2 regions of the Paenibacillus sp. PsM32 genome follow, and region 2 is predicted to be linked to the other one. Evidence: riboswitches for the same ligand, from Rfam matches in the RefSeq annotation. Region 2 holds a riboswitch; the other holds the start of a gene.
What was found. Region 2 has a riboswitch for thiamine pyrophosphate ahead of thiM (hydroxyethylthiazole kinase). Riboswitches for the same ligand answer to the same signal wherever they lie in the genome.
Positions count from the first base shown of each region.

Region 1: another riboswitch for thiamine pyrophosphate. It lies ahead of QCD85_RS14170 (ABC transporter substrate-binding protein); the one in region 2 lies ahead of thiM (hydroxyethylthiazole kinase).

Region 1 is NZ_JARUWY010000006.1:277,122-285,106, forward strand. Features, by position in the region: gene QCD85_RS14155 (ABC transporter ATP-binding protein) at 1-104, opposite strand, end outside; gene QCD85_RS14160 (ABC transporter permease) at 91-888, opposite strand; gene QCD85_RS14165 (MTH1187 family thiamine-binding protein) at 897-1,187, opposite strand; gene QCD85_RS14170 (ABC transporter substrate-binding protein) at 1,212-2,249, opposite strand; TPP riboswitch at 2,367-2,478, opposite strand; gene QCD85_RS14175 (pyridoxamine 5'-phosphate oxidase family protein) at 2,719-3,135, shown strand; gene QCD85_RS14180 (aspartyl-phosphate phosphatase Spo0E family protein) at 3,430-3,606, shown strand; gene QCD85_RS14185 (bifunctional 2',3'-cyclic-nucleotide 2'-phosphodiesterase/3'-nucleotidase) at 3,938-6,223, shown strand; gene QCD85_RS14190 (EAL domain-containing protein) at 6,463-7,491, shown strand; gene QCD85_RS14195 (MFS transporter) at 7,604-7,985, opposite strand, start outside.
Region 2 is NZ_JARUWY010000001.1:1,269,960-1,277,944, forward strand. Features, by position in the region: gene thiE (thiamine phosphate synthase) at 113-784, opposite strand; gene thiD (bifunctional hydroxymethylpyrimidine kinase/phosphomethylpyrimidine kinase) at 768-1,589, opposite strand; gene thiM (hydroxyethylthiazole kinase) at 1,629-2,438, opposite strand; TPP riboswitch at 2,532-2,634, opposite strand; gene QCD85_RS05645 (alpha/beta hydrolase) at 2,804-3,634, opposite strand; gene QCD85_RS05650 (DUF1129 family protein) at 3,783-4,451, shown strand; gene QCD85_RS05655 (TetR/AcrR family transcriptional regulator) at 4,624-5,202, shown strand; gene QCD85_RS05660 (MBL fold metallo-hydrolase) at 5,422-6,156, shown strand; gene QCD85_RS05665 (FecCD family ABC transporter permease) at 6,195-7,214, opposite strand; gene QCD85_RS05670 (FecCD family ABC transporter permease) at 7,211-7,985, opposite strand, start outside.

The sequences.
Region 1 (7,985 bases), on a different contig from region 2:
GATTGCTTGCCCTGTGTAAAAGATTTGCTGATTCCTTGTAATGCTAATAGTGGAGTAGAGTTGTTCACCGATAAAGTCGGATCTTGAGGTTTATTTAGCGACATCTTTAGAACCTCCTTTGACAGCACGATGTTGTGCAGGGTGATGCCAGCGAACAGACCATTTTTCAATTATATTAATTAGCATAAATAACATAAGACTGATCACTACAACTACCAGTATCGCTAAAAACATATGGTCGGTGCGAAAAGCTGATTTTTGCAACATCATATAATAGCCAATCCCTTCACTACTGCTAATCCATTCAGCGATAATAGCGCCCATCACACTATAGGTTGCAGCAATTTTAACTCCAGAAAAGATCGAAGGTAAGCTAAAAGGTAATTCTAATTTCCAAAAGATCTGATTTTTAGAAGCGCCGATCATTTGCATATAATTAAGCATTGTACGATCGGTAGTAGCCAGTCCGCTCAGCGCCGCAATGGTCACCGGGAAAAAGCATACCAGAATAATCACAATTAATTTGGACAATATCCCAAATCCGAACCAGATAACGAGTAGCGGTCCCAGAGCAATCGTAGGGATATTTTGACTCAAGATCAATAATGGATACAATGCTGAACGTAGAAAAGGAATATAATGAAGCACGCCAGCGACCAGTAATCCAAAAGCAACACCTATACTAAAGCCGGATAGTGTCAATTTTAACGTCGCCCATGTATGCAAGCCCAGTCGGTCTTTCTCACTCCATGCTTCATGTCCAATCAATGCAGGACTGGGAAGAATCCATGTCTCAATATGGAATAGACTGGTTGCCAGTTGCCAGATAATCAGTAATAAAACAACCGCCCCGAGGGGCGGCCATATGCTTTTCCACCATGTATTCATCGTAGCCATTAGCGGTACTTCTCGGTTAATCCATCCATACTGATTCCGGTTGGACTATGAGCAATTTTGATCTGAGAAATAATACTCGGGCTTCCTTTTTCCACTAACGCTTCGTGCATTTGACGAACCACTTCTAACAATTCGCTAAGTTCGCCTTCCATCGTGGTCTCAAGTGGATGCACTTCATATTTCACACCGGAGGCTTGAATCACTTCTATTGCCCGGTCGACATAATCGTAAGAGTTCTCACCAGCTTGAGTTTTGGGAATAACCTGAATACTTAAAAGGGTGTGTGCCATAGTAGTCATCTCCTTATGTTCTATTTATGATTTGGTGGCTTCAGGTAAATAATCGTTTGTATACGCTTTGGTTGCATCTAACGGTTTGTCTAACAACTTCTGCTTGAACATCCAATCGGCATAACCTTCCCAGACCGATTGTTTTTGCTCGCCCCAGCGTTTGGCATCATCTTGATAACGTGGAGATAACCATTTTTGGCTAGCTTTGACCAGTGCAGGATCAAGATCAGGTACTGCTTTGAGCAATATATCTGCCGATTCATCGGGATGAGCGATTGCATATTCATATCCTTTACTGGTTGCCGCCATAAATGATTTCACAAGTGCAGGATCGGTAGCGATCTGCTTCTCATTGGTTACGATAACAGGTGTATAATAATCTAATTTATCGGAATAATCTTTTACATATAACATATCTAATGGTTGTCCGCGAAGTTCTGCTTCAATTCCTGTCCATCCATAGAATATCCATGCAAAGTCGATTCCTTTTTGTACAGCTGTAAAATAATCGGCATTACCGATATTAACACTTTTGACTTTGCTAACATCGCCACCGTCGGTATCCATAATTGATTTCATAACCGCTTCTTCAACAGGAGATCCCCATGCACCGTAGGATTTGCCTTCCATATCTTTAGGGCTTTTGATTCCGCGATCTGTAGGAGCGGCAAAGCCAGATGTATTATGCTGGATAACTGCCGCAAGTGACACTAAAGGCACTCCTTGTACACGCGCTTGAGTCACACTTTCTTGATAACTGATTCCAAAAGGCACTTCACCAGAAGCGACCATCGTATCTGCTCCACCTTGACCGGGAGCAATAATTTCGACGTTTAATCCTGCTTCTTTATAATAGCCCAGTGCTTGGGCAACATATAAGCCAGTATGATTCGTATTTGGTGTCCAGTCGAGCACGACTTTTACATCTTTAAGGGCAGATGTTGATCCTGCCTGATTGGCTGTATTGCTTGTACTTGTTGCTGAACCACATGCAGTGGTGATCCACAATAAACCTACCATTAACCAAGGTAAGCTTTGACGCCACCTTTTTTGAGTTCTCATTACCGTCATCCTTCTTTCTTCTAGCTCAAATAGTCAATCCTGTAGTACTGGATAAAAGGCATAAAAAAAACGCCCCCATCGGGACGACATAGGTGCAATTATAAGCTAGCGTACAGCATATAACGACTTGTTACTTTCCTACGCTGGCATTATCCAGATCAGGTATAAGGGTCTGTATTTATCACAATACACTCTCAGCCAGTTGCAACTAGCTCCCCTGTACATATGCGGTTTTTTTACATTGTAATTATAGACCAGAGGGTATCAACTGTCCAGTAAAGAGAATGCGGTGTCATCAGCAAAAGACAGTGTATTTCGGTTCAGTCTCGCTGTCTAAGGGTATTTACATATACGGAAGTTTGTAACTAACAAAAGTTCCATTCAATATTCTTCTATACGTATCGAATAGATATACATAGACATAGATATTGAATACACCCATACGTTTATATACAGGAGGAGATTGATCATGAGTAAAACAGCTGAAGAACAAGCGATATTAACTGCATTAGAAGGTAATCCATTTTGTGCACTAGGTACAGTAGAAAATGACAAACCTAAAGTACGCTACATGGCGCTATATAACGAAGGCTTGAATATTCATCTCGCGACAAACCGCAAAACACATAAAGTCGAAGAGTTAGAAAAAAATCCGAACTGTTATGTATTGTTGGGTTATGAAAAAGGCGGCACTAATCAAGTCGTTGAAATCGAAGGCGTAAGTGCTGTATCTACAGACGACGAATTGAAAAAACGTGTCTGGAAAGAAGAATTTAAAGAATGGTTCTCCGGTCCAGAAGATCCTGATTATGTGATCCTAGATATCAAACCACAAACGATTGAATATACAGATCAAGATGGTAACAAAAAAACGTGGACTGCGTAATCTGATACAACTTTAATGGTTTAAGATAGCAGTTATCACATAAATGACTCGGAATTTGAAATTTGCGAAACAAGAGAAATGAATGCAAAATTCAAATTCCGAGTTTTTTCGTCTTTATTTTTCCATAAAAAGGATAAAATAGGTACTTGAGGAACTTGATAAGGTATACTCAAATAAGGTATAAAAAGGTATATAGAAATATTTTATAGACTAACCTGTAAAATGACGATGATGGAATAAAATGAAAGTCTCATTGATAGCAAGATATAAGGAAATATACTGGAGGTGGTTTCCTTGAACTTAAAACAAATAGAACAACAGATTGAGCAGGAACGCCGCATATTGAACCAGATGGCAGAAGAACATGGGATGCGCGATTATCGCGTGTTAGACCAATCAGAACAATTAGATCGAATTTTAGATATGTATTTTCAATATAAAGATCGAAATACTAATTTTTTAACTCCTTAATCTCAATGAGTTATTATTTATGAAAAGAAACATGACACAATCATGTAAATTATAGAACTTTTCGCAAAATAAATCTTATTTTCATAAAAAATAGAACTAATAACCCTTCAAATATATCAGCTGATAGTATACAATTCTATCATGCGTTTCTTTTGGTAGCCTTTTTACTATTTATCTGCCTACTCTAAATCATAATTTCCAATATGATTTTTTAAAATCAGCATGTAAAGTACATTATCACTGCTTGTTCATGCTGTTATACATATAGGGCATAGAGATAAATAGAAAAAGGTCAAGCGAATGCGAATATATTTGGGAGGGGTTTTTTATTTTGAACTTGGGAAACAAAACATTTAAAAAAGCAATTACTGTCATCGCAGCTCTGCAATTGTTTGCAGTGTCGGCAGTTCCTGCTTTTGCAGCCGAAGCCACTTCTTCTGAATCTACCGTAAAATTACGTTTGTTGGAGACAACAGATATTCATGTGAACGTAATGAACTATGATTATTATTCAGATGCAGCGACAGATCAATACGGATATGCCAAAACAGCGACATTGATCAAAAATGCGCGTGCAGAAGCCAAAAACAGTGTATTGATCGATAATGGTGATTTATTACAAGGTAATCCGCTGGGTGACTATGTAGCCAAAGTTGATCCTTTAAAAGCAGGCGAAGTTCACCCTGTCTACAAAGCGATGAACCAATTGGGTTATGATGCAGGAAATATCGGTAACCATGAATTTAACTATGGTCTGGATTTCTTGGGTAACGCTCTCAAAGGCGCTAACTTCCCTTATGTGAATGCTAATATTTATACAGATGATGGTACAGGTAAAGGCGAGAAAAATTACTTTACACCTTATCTAATCTTAGATAAAGAAGTCACTGATGAAAGTGGAGCTAAACATACGATTAAAGTAGGTGTTATCGGCTTCGTACCACCACAAGTAATGCAATGGGATAGCGCAAACTTGTCGGGGAAAGTGGTTGCTAAAGATATCGTTGAAACAGCGAACAAATTTATTCCACAAATGAAAGCAGAAGGCGCAGATATTATTATTGCAGTGCCACATTCTGGCTTTGAAGATATTCCTCAAACTGAATTGATGGAAAACTCCGTATTGTACTTGAGCAAAGTGCCAGGTATCGATGCGATTATGTTCGGACATGCACACAAAGTATTCCCTAGTGCTGATTTCGCTGGTAAAACAGGCGTAGATCTAGAAAAAGGAACAATCAATGGCGTTCCTTCAGTAGAGCCAGGTTTCTGGGGCGATCACCTGGGAATTATTGATCTTGAACTAAAACAACAAGGCGACAAATGGACAGTCTCTGATTCTAAAGTAGAAGCTCGTCCAATCTATGATACTGCTACCAAAAAAGCATTGGTTGATGCAGATCAAGGTGTAGTCGATTCTGTATACAAAGAACACGAAGAAACGTTAGGATATATTCGTGGACCTGTTGGTGAATCTACTGCTCGTATCACCAGTTACTTTGCACTGGTAGAAGATGATCCATCGATCCAAATCGTAACAAACGCTCAAAAATGGTACTTGGAGAAACAACTTCAAGGGACAGAATATGAGAACTTACCTATTCTTTCTGCAGGAGCTCCATTCAAAGCAGGTGGACGTTCAGGAGCAAGTTATTACACAGATATTCCAGCAGGCACGATAGCTATCAAAAATGTATCTGACCTTTATGTATATCCAAATACAGTTCATGCTGTGCTTGTCAATGGAGCAGAAGTGAAAAACTGGTTGGAATGGTCAGCAGGACAATTCAATCAAATCGATCCAGCTAAATCAGGCGAGCAAGCGTTAATTAATATGGACTTCCCAACGTATAACTTTGATGTTATCGATGGGGTTACTTACCAAATTGATGTCACACAACCACCGAAATACGATGCAAAAGGTGCTGTTCTAAACGCATCTTCTAACCGTATTGTGAACTTGCAATTTAACGGTAAAGCTATCGATCCAGAACAAAAATTTGTAGTAGCTACAAATAACTACCGCGCTTCTTCGTCCAAATTGGCGAATCCAGATGGCAAACGTATTATTCTGGCTGCACCAGACGAGAACCGTCAAGTAATTATCGATTATATTCGTGAAAACAAAACAATCAATCCGGCTGCTGATGGCAACTGGTCACTTGCACCAATCAAAGGCAACCCAACAGTAACATTCAACACTTCTCCAAAAGCAAAAGACGCATTGTCTAGTGCCAAAGCAGTTGCAGGAGCAGATCCAATTGCTTATGTAGGAGAAGCAGCAGATGGATTTGCTAAATATTCAATTAATCTTTCTAGCGCAGCAGCAGGAGGCAAGCCAGCAGTAACACCTGCCAAACCGTCCAAACCAGCAACACCAGCGAAGCCTACCAAACCAACAACGAAGCCGGTTCCAGCACCTAAGCCGACAAAACCAGCTGTTGATAAGCCAGCTAAACCTACAGATGAGAAAACCTATATTATCAAAAAAGGTGATAATCTGTATCGTATTAGTCTGAAATATGGCGTAACATGGGAAGAACTTGCTAAATACAATAAAATTACAGATCCAACGAAGCTTCAAGTTGGAGATTCGATCGAGATTCCTGCTAGCTAATAGCAACGTAACTAGAGTGAATGATGAACGTATCAACTTCAAAGACTGCAATAGTAATTATTGCAGTTTTTGTCGTATTCAAAAATATCAAAATAAAGCCGATAATATACTGAACGCCTAATGTGATCTTGGTTGAGGATGTTATAATATGAGAAATGAAAAGTAAAGCAACTCTATTTAAACCCGATTAATTTTCACGTTTATACTACGTTTTTGTTTTAATATTAAGGAGGATCTCTATGAATTGTAGCGGTTGCAGTTATGTTCAGCCGATAGAAGACCAAGGAACAGTGTCCTTGCGACCGCTTTCTTCTTCTCTTGAAAATCTAATTCGACAACAGTCTTATGATACGTATATCATGGAAGATATTTGCTCTATTTCATATCAATCAAGAGAACAGATGCTTGATATCATGCACTGGGTACGAAGTTTACCTGAAGAAATTACATCTTGTGTATCTGTAGGTTTGTTAGGTTCAGACGATATTGGCGGAGAGCCAGTATGGTTGCCATTGTCTGTATTTGTTAATCGACTACAGCATGATGATGTTGTTGAAATTATTCGACAAAAGCAATTTACAAGCCATATGCAACCGATTGTGAATCAACATGAGCAAGTCATTGCTTATGAATTTTTGCTTCGTCCGATTATAGACGGCCCTACATTTCAGCCGTATCGCTTATTCGATATTGCGCATCAGACAGGGTTACACTCATTTTTGGATCGGGCAGCTCGTATTTCAGCGATTGAGACGAGTGCGCAATATTTACAACCAGGTATCAAACGTTTTATTAACTTTTTACCATCTTCTATTTACAATCCGCAGTATTGTTTGAGTCATACGTTTGCTGCTATTGAGCGTCTACATTTGAATCCTAAAGACTTTGTATTTGAAGTGGTTGAAACCGAAAATATTGTTGAAATGCCTAAATTACAAAATATCTTTGATGTGTATCGTAGTAATGGCATTTCTGTAGCTCTCGATGATGTAGGTTCAGGATATTCCAAGCCCGAATTAATCGATCATCTGCAACCCGATTATGTCAAAATCGATCGTAGCTTAATCGATCATTGTGATATCTCTGCTGAGAAACAGCAAAAAATTATTCATATTTTGCAGCGTTCGCAAAACCATGGTTCTACTGTGTTAGCAGAAGGTATAGAACGCCGTGAAGAATACGACTTTTGCCGTAGTATCGGAATTGAGCTAGCACAGGGTTACTTATTCGGTAAGCCTGCCGAATACCCTCGTCAAATGCTAGGTTAAATGATTGGATGTATGACTAATAATCTTGATATTTCCAAAAAGACTTTTCTTCTCAAAGTACATGAACTTGTACTGAAAAGAAAAGTCTTTCTTAAATTATTCCTATCTTTATTTATGAAGATTCAGTAGCTTGCTTAGAAGTAGATGCTACGGTTGGTTCAGAACGAGACTCCTGTAATAAATGCTTGAATTTGGAGGTACAAGCGATAATCAGTATAAACACTATAAGAGCAATACCAGCAATCGTCGTTAGTGTAATCAGATTAAAGTAACGTGCTACAATTCCTCCGGATAATAAGCCTAAAATAATACCTAAAGTAGTTAATGTTTGTAGTATAGAAATCCCTCGACCTCGAAAAGGTTTGGGTGTGATTTTCAAAAAAATAGAAGTGATAGGCAGATTAATCAAAGCATTGATAATCCCGATCGCTAGGCTCCATACATAAATAGGAGAAAGATTTGTAGCATGGATATAATTAAGTGGAGTCACACAG
Region 2 (7,985 bases):
GTTTACCATTCAAAGTCATTCGACACACCGTACTGTAAGCTACGGTATACCGAATGGCTTTTTTTGATGAGATCAACAAACATGTATTCAGCATTACATCATATCGTGGTGATTAGTTCGCAATCAATCGACGGGTAAGCGTATTTAACTGCTGCGTCGCTTGTTCTATATCCGTCTGCCCTGCGATCGCAGAGATCACTGCTATTCCGTCTGCGCCCGCGGTAAAGATCGGCTCGGCATTACCTGCATGAATTCCTCCAATACCGACTAATGGAACCTCAATATGATGGTTCTTAAGTGCTGTAATAGTGCTTGTTCCTTGTACGGCTTGCGCATCAGCTTTAGAGATTGTAGGGTAGATCGGTCCTATGCCTAAATAATCAGCGCCATCTTCAATAGCTTGTCTGGCTTCAGCTACGCTATGAGCAGATACACCAATAATTTTATCATCCCCTAGACGTGCCCGAATCTGATCCGCGGGTGCATCTTCTTGTCCTACATGAATTCCATCCGCATTCAGAGCGATCGCTAACTCTACATCATCATTCACAATAAACGGAATCTGATGAGTGTGGCATATCTGTTGCAGACGTTCTGCCAGCTTATAATACGCTTGCCCTGTTAAAGCTCCAACCCCTTTTTCCCGAAATTGAAAAAGAGTGATCCCTCCTGCAATAGCAGACCTTAATACTTCTTCTGGTGGTCGAGTACAATTGACGCTTCCCATCACTAGATAAAGGCGTAAATACTGACGTATATGCTGAGTATCAGGCTTGGTGATCATAGACTCGGCTCCTTTGCTGATAAGCAAAATGATTGGTAGGCCCATGACCGGAACCGATACCCAATCCATCTTCAATCGCTGCTTGAATAAATTGCTTCGCGGTATGTACAGCTTCATAAATAGTTTTGCCTTTAGCAAGTTCTGCTGTTAATGCCGCTGAAAAAGTACATCCTGTGCCATGAGTATGAGGCGTATCAATCCGCTGACTTTCCAAATAATCAAATTGCTTTCCATCGTATAACAGATCGATTACAGTAGACGTCGATGTATCGTGTCCACCTTTGATCACTACATATGTTACTCCCATTTCTACAAACTGCTTGGCGGCTTGTTCGCGCTGCTGTAGATTGGTAATCGATAGACCTGTTAATAACTCAGCTTCTGGCAAATTAGGCGTGATAATCTCTGCCAGCGGAATCAGATCAGAGATCAGCGCTTGCAACGCTTCTTGTTGTAACAGCACAGAACCTCCTTTAGCGACCATCACCGGATCAATCACTAGATGTTGCCATTGATACTGTTTTACTTTTGCTGCGACATAACGAATAATCTCTGCACTAAATAACATCCCTGTTTTGACAGCGTGGGGTTGTAGATCCGTTCCGATCGAATCCAATTGCTGTACAACACCTTCAATCTGAACCGGATAGACACCTTGTACCCCTGTCGTATTCTGCGCTGTGATAGCGGTAATAACAGACATGCCATAGACACCGAGTTCTTGAAATGTTTTGAGATCGGCCTGAATGCCTGCGCCTCCTCCACTATCTGAACCTGCAATCGTCAATGCTTGATACACGTTCATCTTGTCTCGCTCCTTTATCATATGAATGTATGTTCAATATTAAGCTTTGGATGAAGTGATCTGGGCTCGTGCAGTTACGATCTCCGGGGTGACTAGAGACAATTGATTGATAAATTGCATCTGAAAACTGCCTGTGCCTTGCCCTGCTGTCTGTTCATAGGCAATCTCTGCGGCTATACCGTAAAATGCTAAAGCTTCTGTTACGGCTTCCAGACGTTCTTGAGCTTGTGCAGGATCAGCGACTGCGATAAATGCACCGACTACGGCACTCAGTAGACAACCGCCGCCTGTCACTTGTGTTAATATCTGATGACTGTTAGCAATGGTATAGGTGTTCTGTCCATCGGTTACGACGTCTTTTTCACCGGTGATGGCTACAATGCACTTTAATTTTTGAGCAGCCTGCTCTGCGATCTGGATCATATTGCCTTCGCCTGCTCCTGCATCGACACCTTTGATCTGCCATGATTCGCCGATCACATTAGCCACTTCAGCCACATTGCCACGTAACACATCCACTTGAACATGTTCGATAATTTGCAAAGCCGATTGTGTACGATACGGGGTAGCTCCTGCTCCTACCGGATCAAATACAACAGGCACACCTGATTCATTCGCTGCACGTCCTGCACGTTGAATCGATTCGACGGTGTATGGATCAAGCGTACCGATATTAAGCACAACTGCATTCGCTATAGCTGCCACATCGGCTACTTCTTCATGCGCATATGCCATAAAAGGAAAAGCTCCCAGCGCCAGCAATCCGTTCGCTGTAAAATTAGTCACGACCATATTGGTAATATTGTGAATCAGTGGATGTTGCGCCCGTACTTTGGCTAGAAAAGTCATTGATATTGCCTCCTATAACGTAATAAAGACCCATCCATCTCCAGAAGAGACAAATGGGTCAAACATTCATTCAGGTATATCACAACATGAGTGAAAATTCAGCCTCCACTTCCCTCCGCTAGTATAATCCAGATCAGGTTCCAAGGGTCCGAAATTGAATTTTCGTCTCAGCCAACAGGCTCCCCTAGTGAAATCAGTAACTATTCGATTGTTCTTTCTTACCATACCACTGGTGAATGATCTGGTAAAGGATTACACTAGAAGAAATCGCGCTTATATTGCCAAGCGCTTAATGTAAGATATTTTGCTATGCAAAAATCATGGTTGATTACACTAGAAGAAATCGCGTTTATATTGCCAAACGCTTAAATCATCCAGTGTTGCCAATCGGTCTGAGCGACTTTGCGTTCGGTGAGCCATTGACGGGTTTTGTCCAGCAGTTCCCGGCGGTGGGTTCCATTGGAATACGTGTGATCTGCTTGGAAAATAATTTCTTTATCACAACGTCCTTCTGAACGTGTCCAGAATACTTTTTGATACAAAAAGGCATAATCTACTGGAATCACATCATCCCCTGTACCATGAATCACCAGCACATCGCCACCAAATTGCTTGGCTTCTTGAAACGGTTGGAAATTGCCTAACGAATCAAAGTATACAGGTGTAAACGAGTAACCTAAATGATCGGCTTGTCCTTCGATCACAGCTTGATCGTATTTGTCCCGACCGGTTAATTTGATAATATCGTTAAATGGATGTCCTACTGCTGACCAGAGGACTAGACTTTTGACACGATGATCACGTACAGAAGTAAGAATAGCTACAGCACCACCCAGACTATGACCGATCAATGTGACGCGGGTAGGATCAATGTCACTGCAATTCATTGCATAATCCAGTACAGTACGAGTCTGAGCGACCATTGATTCAAGTCCTTCTTTGCCATAGTCGCCGCCACTTTCACCGCAACCTGCATAATCAAAGCGAACCACCATATAACCGTCAGCCGCCAATTCACGGGCTGTACTAACAAATAGGCGATCCACTCCAATACGGCTGCCAACAAAACCATGGCAGATCACAATTAGCGGTGTACGGCTTTTGCCTCGTCCTGCTGATTGTGGTTCCTGTTCAGGATAATGAATACTAGCTGTCAGATCCAAGTCGTGATGTCGAATGACGATATTGCGTTCCATGATGATTCCTCCTCTTAAATAAACAATTCCGATCAGTTTAATATGCTTTAATCTTGAAACCATATTATCATTAACGCTAGATCATTGTCAACGCAAGGAAAGTATGGCAAAATAGTAGCTTCGAACAACGAGAATGGAGGAATGAATAATGAGCTCAATACGCCAAATGGTTAAAAATATTAACGTCGTACGGGATCAATTAAAACCAGAAAATTTGGATTATTATGATGATGTTATTGTACATGTACGGGATGCACGAATTGATCGTGAAGCAGGCGAAGAATTGCTTTTAGAAATGGGTCATCATTTGCTAGAAGCGCAGAAAAAAGGTAAAACTGCCAAACAGTTATTCGGTAAAGAATCGATAGAGTACGGCAATATATTAATTCGTAATTTACCGGAAAAGAAACAATTGAGCAAGCCGATGTATTACTTGATGATTCCGTGGGTAGCGTTAACATGGGTATTTCTTATTCAAGCATTAATGGGATTGTTCAAAATCAGTATTAGCGATTCTGGCATTGTTGGGCAGATCAATGTAGCGACTCTTATTATTGTAGCGGTAGGTTCGATTGCTCTGGTCGAAATGCTTACAAGATTTACCGATCAGCCTGTTGAACAAAGTGATGCAACAAAGCCAGGTATGCAAATCAATGCACGCGCTATCTTAACGTATCTGGTGATTTTGGTACTGATTTTTGGTGTGGGAATCTTTTTACGTGAAGTGATGCCTGTGATTACGATTGCTCCATGGGTAAGTTTGTTGTTATTTGTGATCGGTGTAGTCGGACAGAAATTTATTTTTATGCGCAAATAAAAAGATCAGCAAGCCTATGTATTATTGAATAAATCAAAATAGAAAGATTGCATTTTATTTTGCTAAAGGTATACCTATCGCTTACAATAAATAAGATTGATGAATATCATTAGCTTATACACAAATCTTATTCATATTCTACGAACAGGTATAGTTAAAGGAGGGTTATGCTTTGCCACCTCGCACCGGGCTTAGTCTTCATTCTATTTTGCAAGCAGCTACAGAAATAGCAGATGAACGTGGATGGAATGAAGTGACACTTACGATATTAGCTCAGAAGCTAGGGGTTCGTTCGCCTTCTTTGTATAATCATGTGAACGGATTACCGGGATTACGTCGTGAAATGGCATTAACAGGATTGGATCAACTCAAAGACGCATTGATGCGGGCTGCGGTAGGACGATCTGAAGATAAAGCGATACGTGAAATGTCGCGCGCTTATCTGGAATTTGCTCGTGCTCATCCCGGATTATATGAAGCTACGTTCTATACATCAGATATAGATGATGCAGAGATCAATGATAGCAAACATCAAATGTTGGAATTATTCATGCAAGTATTAACCGGCTTTGATTTGAATGAAGAAGCCTTGATTCATGCCATACGTGGACTACGCAGTGTTTTGCATGGCTTTAGCTCACTCGAACGTATCGGTGGATTTGGCTTGAATGTCGATATAAATCAAAGTTTTGAATTGATTATTAATACTTTTCTGCAAGGTCTGCATACGGTAGAGTCCAATCATAAATAAGCAAATACACCACTTGTACAGAGATAGTAACGTTTAAATATGTTACTTCTGTCTGTAGAGTGGTGTATTTTTATGCTTTTTGGTAACAGAATCATCGTTAGATTAGTAAAGAAAAACTCTTTCTTTTACAAAAGACTTATAATTTTTTTAGAAATAATTAATATAGTTATTGATTTAACTAATACTATTAGTTTATAGTGTAATCAAGAGGTGATTGATATGAAAATAATTAGCAAGAACAACTTACATCAACTTATTTTTTTACCACGCATATTTCCCGTAAATTGTTATATCGTCGAAGAAGAGTCCAGTGTGACTTTAATTGATGCAGGATTGCCAAATAGTTATAAAGGTATTCAGCACACGATTTCTCAGATCGGCAAACCGTTAGGCGCTATCGTTCTAACTCATATCCATGATGATCATGTCGGTTCATTAGATACATTAAGTCAGCTTTATCCTGATATACCTGTCTATGTATCACAGCGAGATGCACGCTTAATGATCGGTGATATGAGCTTGGATGCGGATGAACCTCAGACTAAGATCAAAGGGAGTGTTCCCAAGCGTCTACAAACTCGCCCTTCTGTTTTGCTTAATGAAGGGGATCGAATAGGTTCTCTTCAAGTCATCGCCACACCGGGTCATACGCCAGGCTCTATTTCGCTGTGGGATACTAGAGATCAATCACTTATAGCTGGTGATGCTTTGCAGACTAGAGGTGGGATCGCTGTGGCAGGTTCAGTACGTCTGACATTTCCTTTCCCTGCTCTGGCGACATGGAGCAAAGAACGATCTCTACAAAGTGCTCGCAAATTAGTAGCATTACAACCAAGTTTACTTGCTGTAGGTCATGGTGCGATGATCACCGATCCGTATCAAGCTATGCAAGATGCTATTCAGCATGCAGAACAACGTTTGCCTTCTTCCTTATCAATCAAACAATCGCTGTAATCGTAAAAGAAACGCCAAAAAACCGCACAGATTTAACTTCATCCTGTACGGTTTTTGCTTTTATACTCACGCCATAATAAAAATAAAAAATACGGTGCTCCAATGACCGAAGTAACCAATCCTACAGGAAACTCCAGAGGTGGCGCCAGAACACGTCCAATCACATCTGCCAGTAACATCATGATCGCCCCGACCAGTGCTGCTACTGGCACAAAATAACGATGACCACCAGATACCAAGCGCCGTGCAATATGAGGGCTCACCAGACCTACAAAGCCTACCATACCTACAACCGCTACCGAACCACTGGCTAATATAACTGTCAGTAGCAGCAATATAGCACGCATCCACTCTATGCATAATCCTAGCCCTTTGGAAGATTCTTCGCTTAATCCGAAAATATCAATAGATTTTGCTAATATCCAGACGATAGGTACAATAATCAGAATAATAGGTGCTAATTGAACCACCTGCTCCCAATTACGTCCCCATAACGAACCATTTAACCATAAAAGAACGGTATTCGTATTCGCAGACGATTGTGTAATCAGTAATTGTACCAGTGTGCTTCCACAAGCACTCACCGCAATCCCAACCAATGCCAGCCGAACAGGATCGACTCCATTTCGATAAGATAATAGATATACGCAAAAAGCACCGAGAGCTCCACCAACAAAAGCTGTTAGCGATGTCAGCCATGTACTCTGTATATCTACAGGCAAAAGAAGTACAGTACAGACTGCTCCTAAAGCAGCTCCTGCCGAAATCCCTAGTGTATCAGGAGCTGCTAAAGGATTACGTAAAATGCTTTGTGCCACCAGACCAGACACTGCAAGCCCGCTACCTACTAAGATCGCCAGTATAATGCGAGGCAATCGATAATGAAAAATAATATAGGCTAGATCAGCATCTCCATACTGTGTAAATGCTCTGCCGATATCTTGCCAGCTTATATCGACAGCACCTACTTGAATACTTATCATGATCAAAACAAAAGTAATCACAATAAGCCCGATCATGATCATAACATTTCGCTTTTTCCCGATAGAATGACTCATAATGAACTCCTGCTCTGCCGTCTAGCTAAATACACAAAATAAGGCGCACCAATTAGAGCTGTTATGATCCCTACAGGCGTCTCTGCTGGAAAATGTACAAACCGAGAACCGATATCTGCAAGCGTTAATAAAATAGCTCCAAACACTCCGGCAAAAGGAATCAACAATCGATAATCTGTTCCGATAAGATAACGTGTAATATGCGGTACGATTAATCCGACAAACCCAATCGGTCCAACAACAGAAACCGATATGCCTGCTAACAAAATAACGATCACACTACCAACCACACGTACTGTCCATATTTTCTGACCGAGTCCGCGTGCGATATCATCACCTAGACTTATCAGAGATAACGAACGGCTAAGACCTATAGCCATGATCAAGCCAATAACGCTTACGATCGCTAATAGTCTGAGTTCGGCCCATTTGACTCCTGCTGCTGATCCGGCAAGCCAGAACAATATTTTGCTAGCCGATTCTTCATTAAAGATCAATAATCCCTGTGTAAACGAAGATAATAATGCTTGAATAACCACACCGATTAATGCCATACGAACTTCGACTTTACCTCCGCGAATCGCAACACTCATTATCAATACGATCATGACTGTTAGCAGTCCACCTGCAAAACCTGCTCCTGCTAGAATCCATCCATTGACAGCAGGTAAAACAATCGTACACAAGACGATCATAAAAGAAGCGCCTGCATTAATTCCAAATATACTAGGAGAAGCTAATGGATTACGGGTCAAAGCTTGCATAATACAG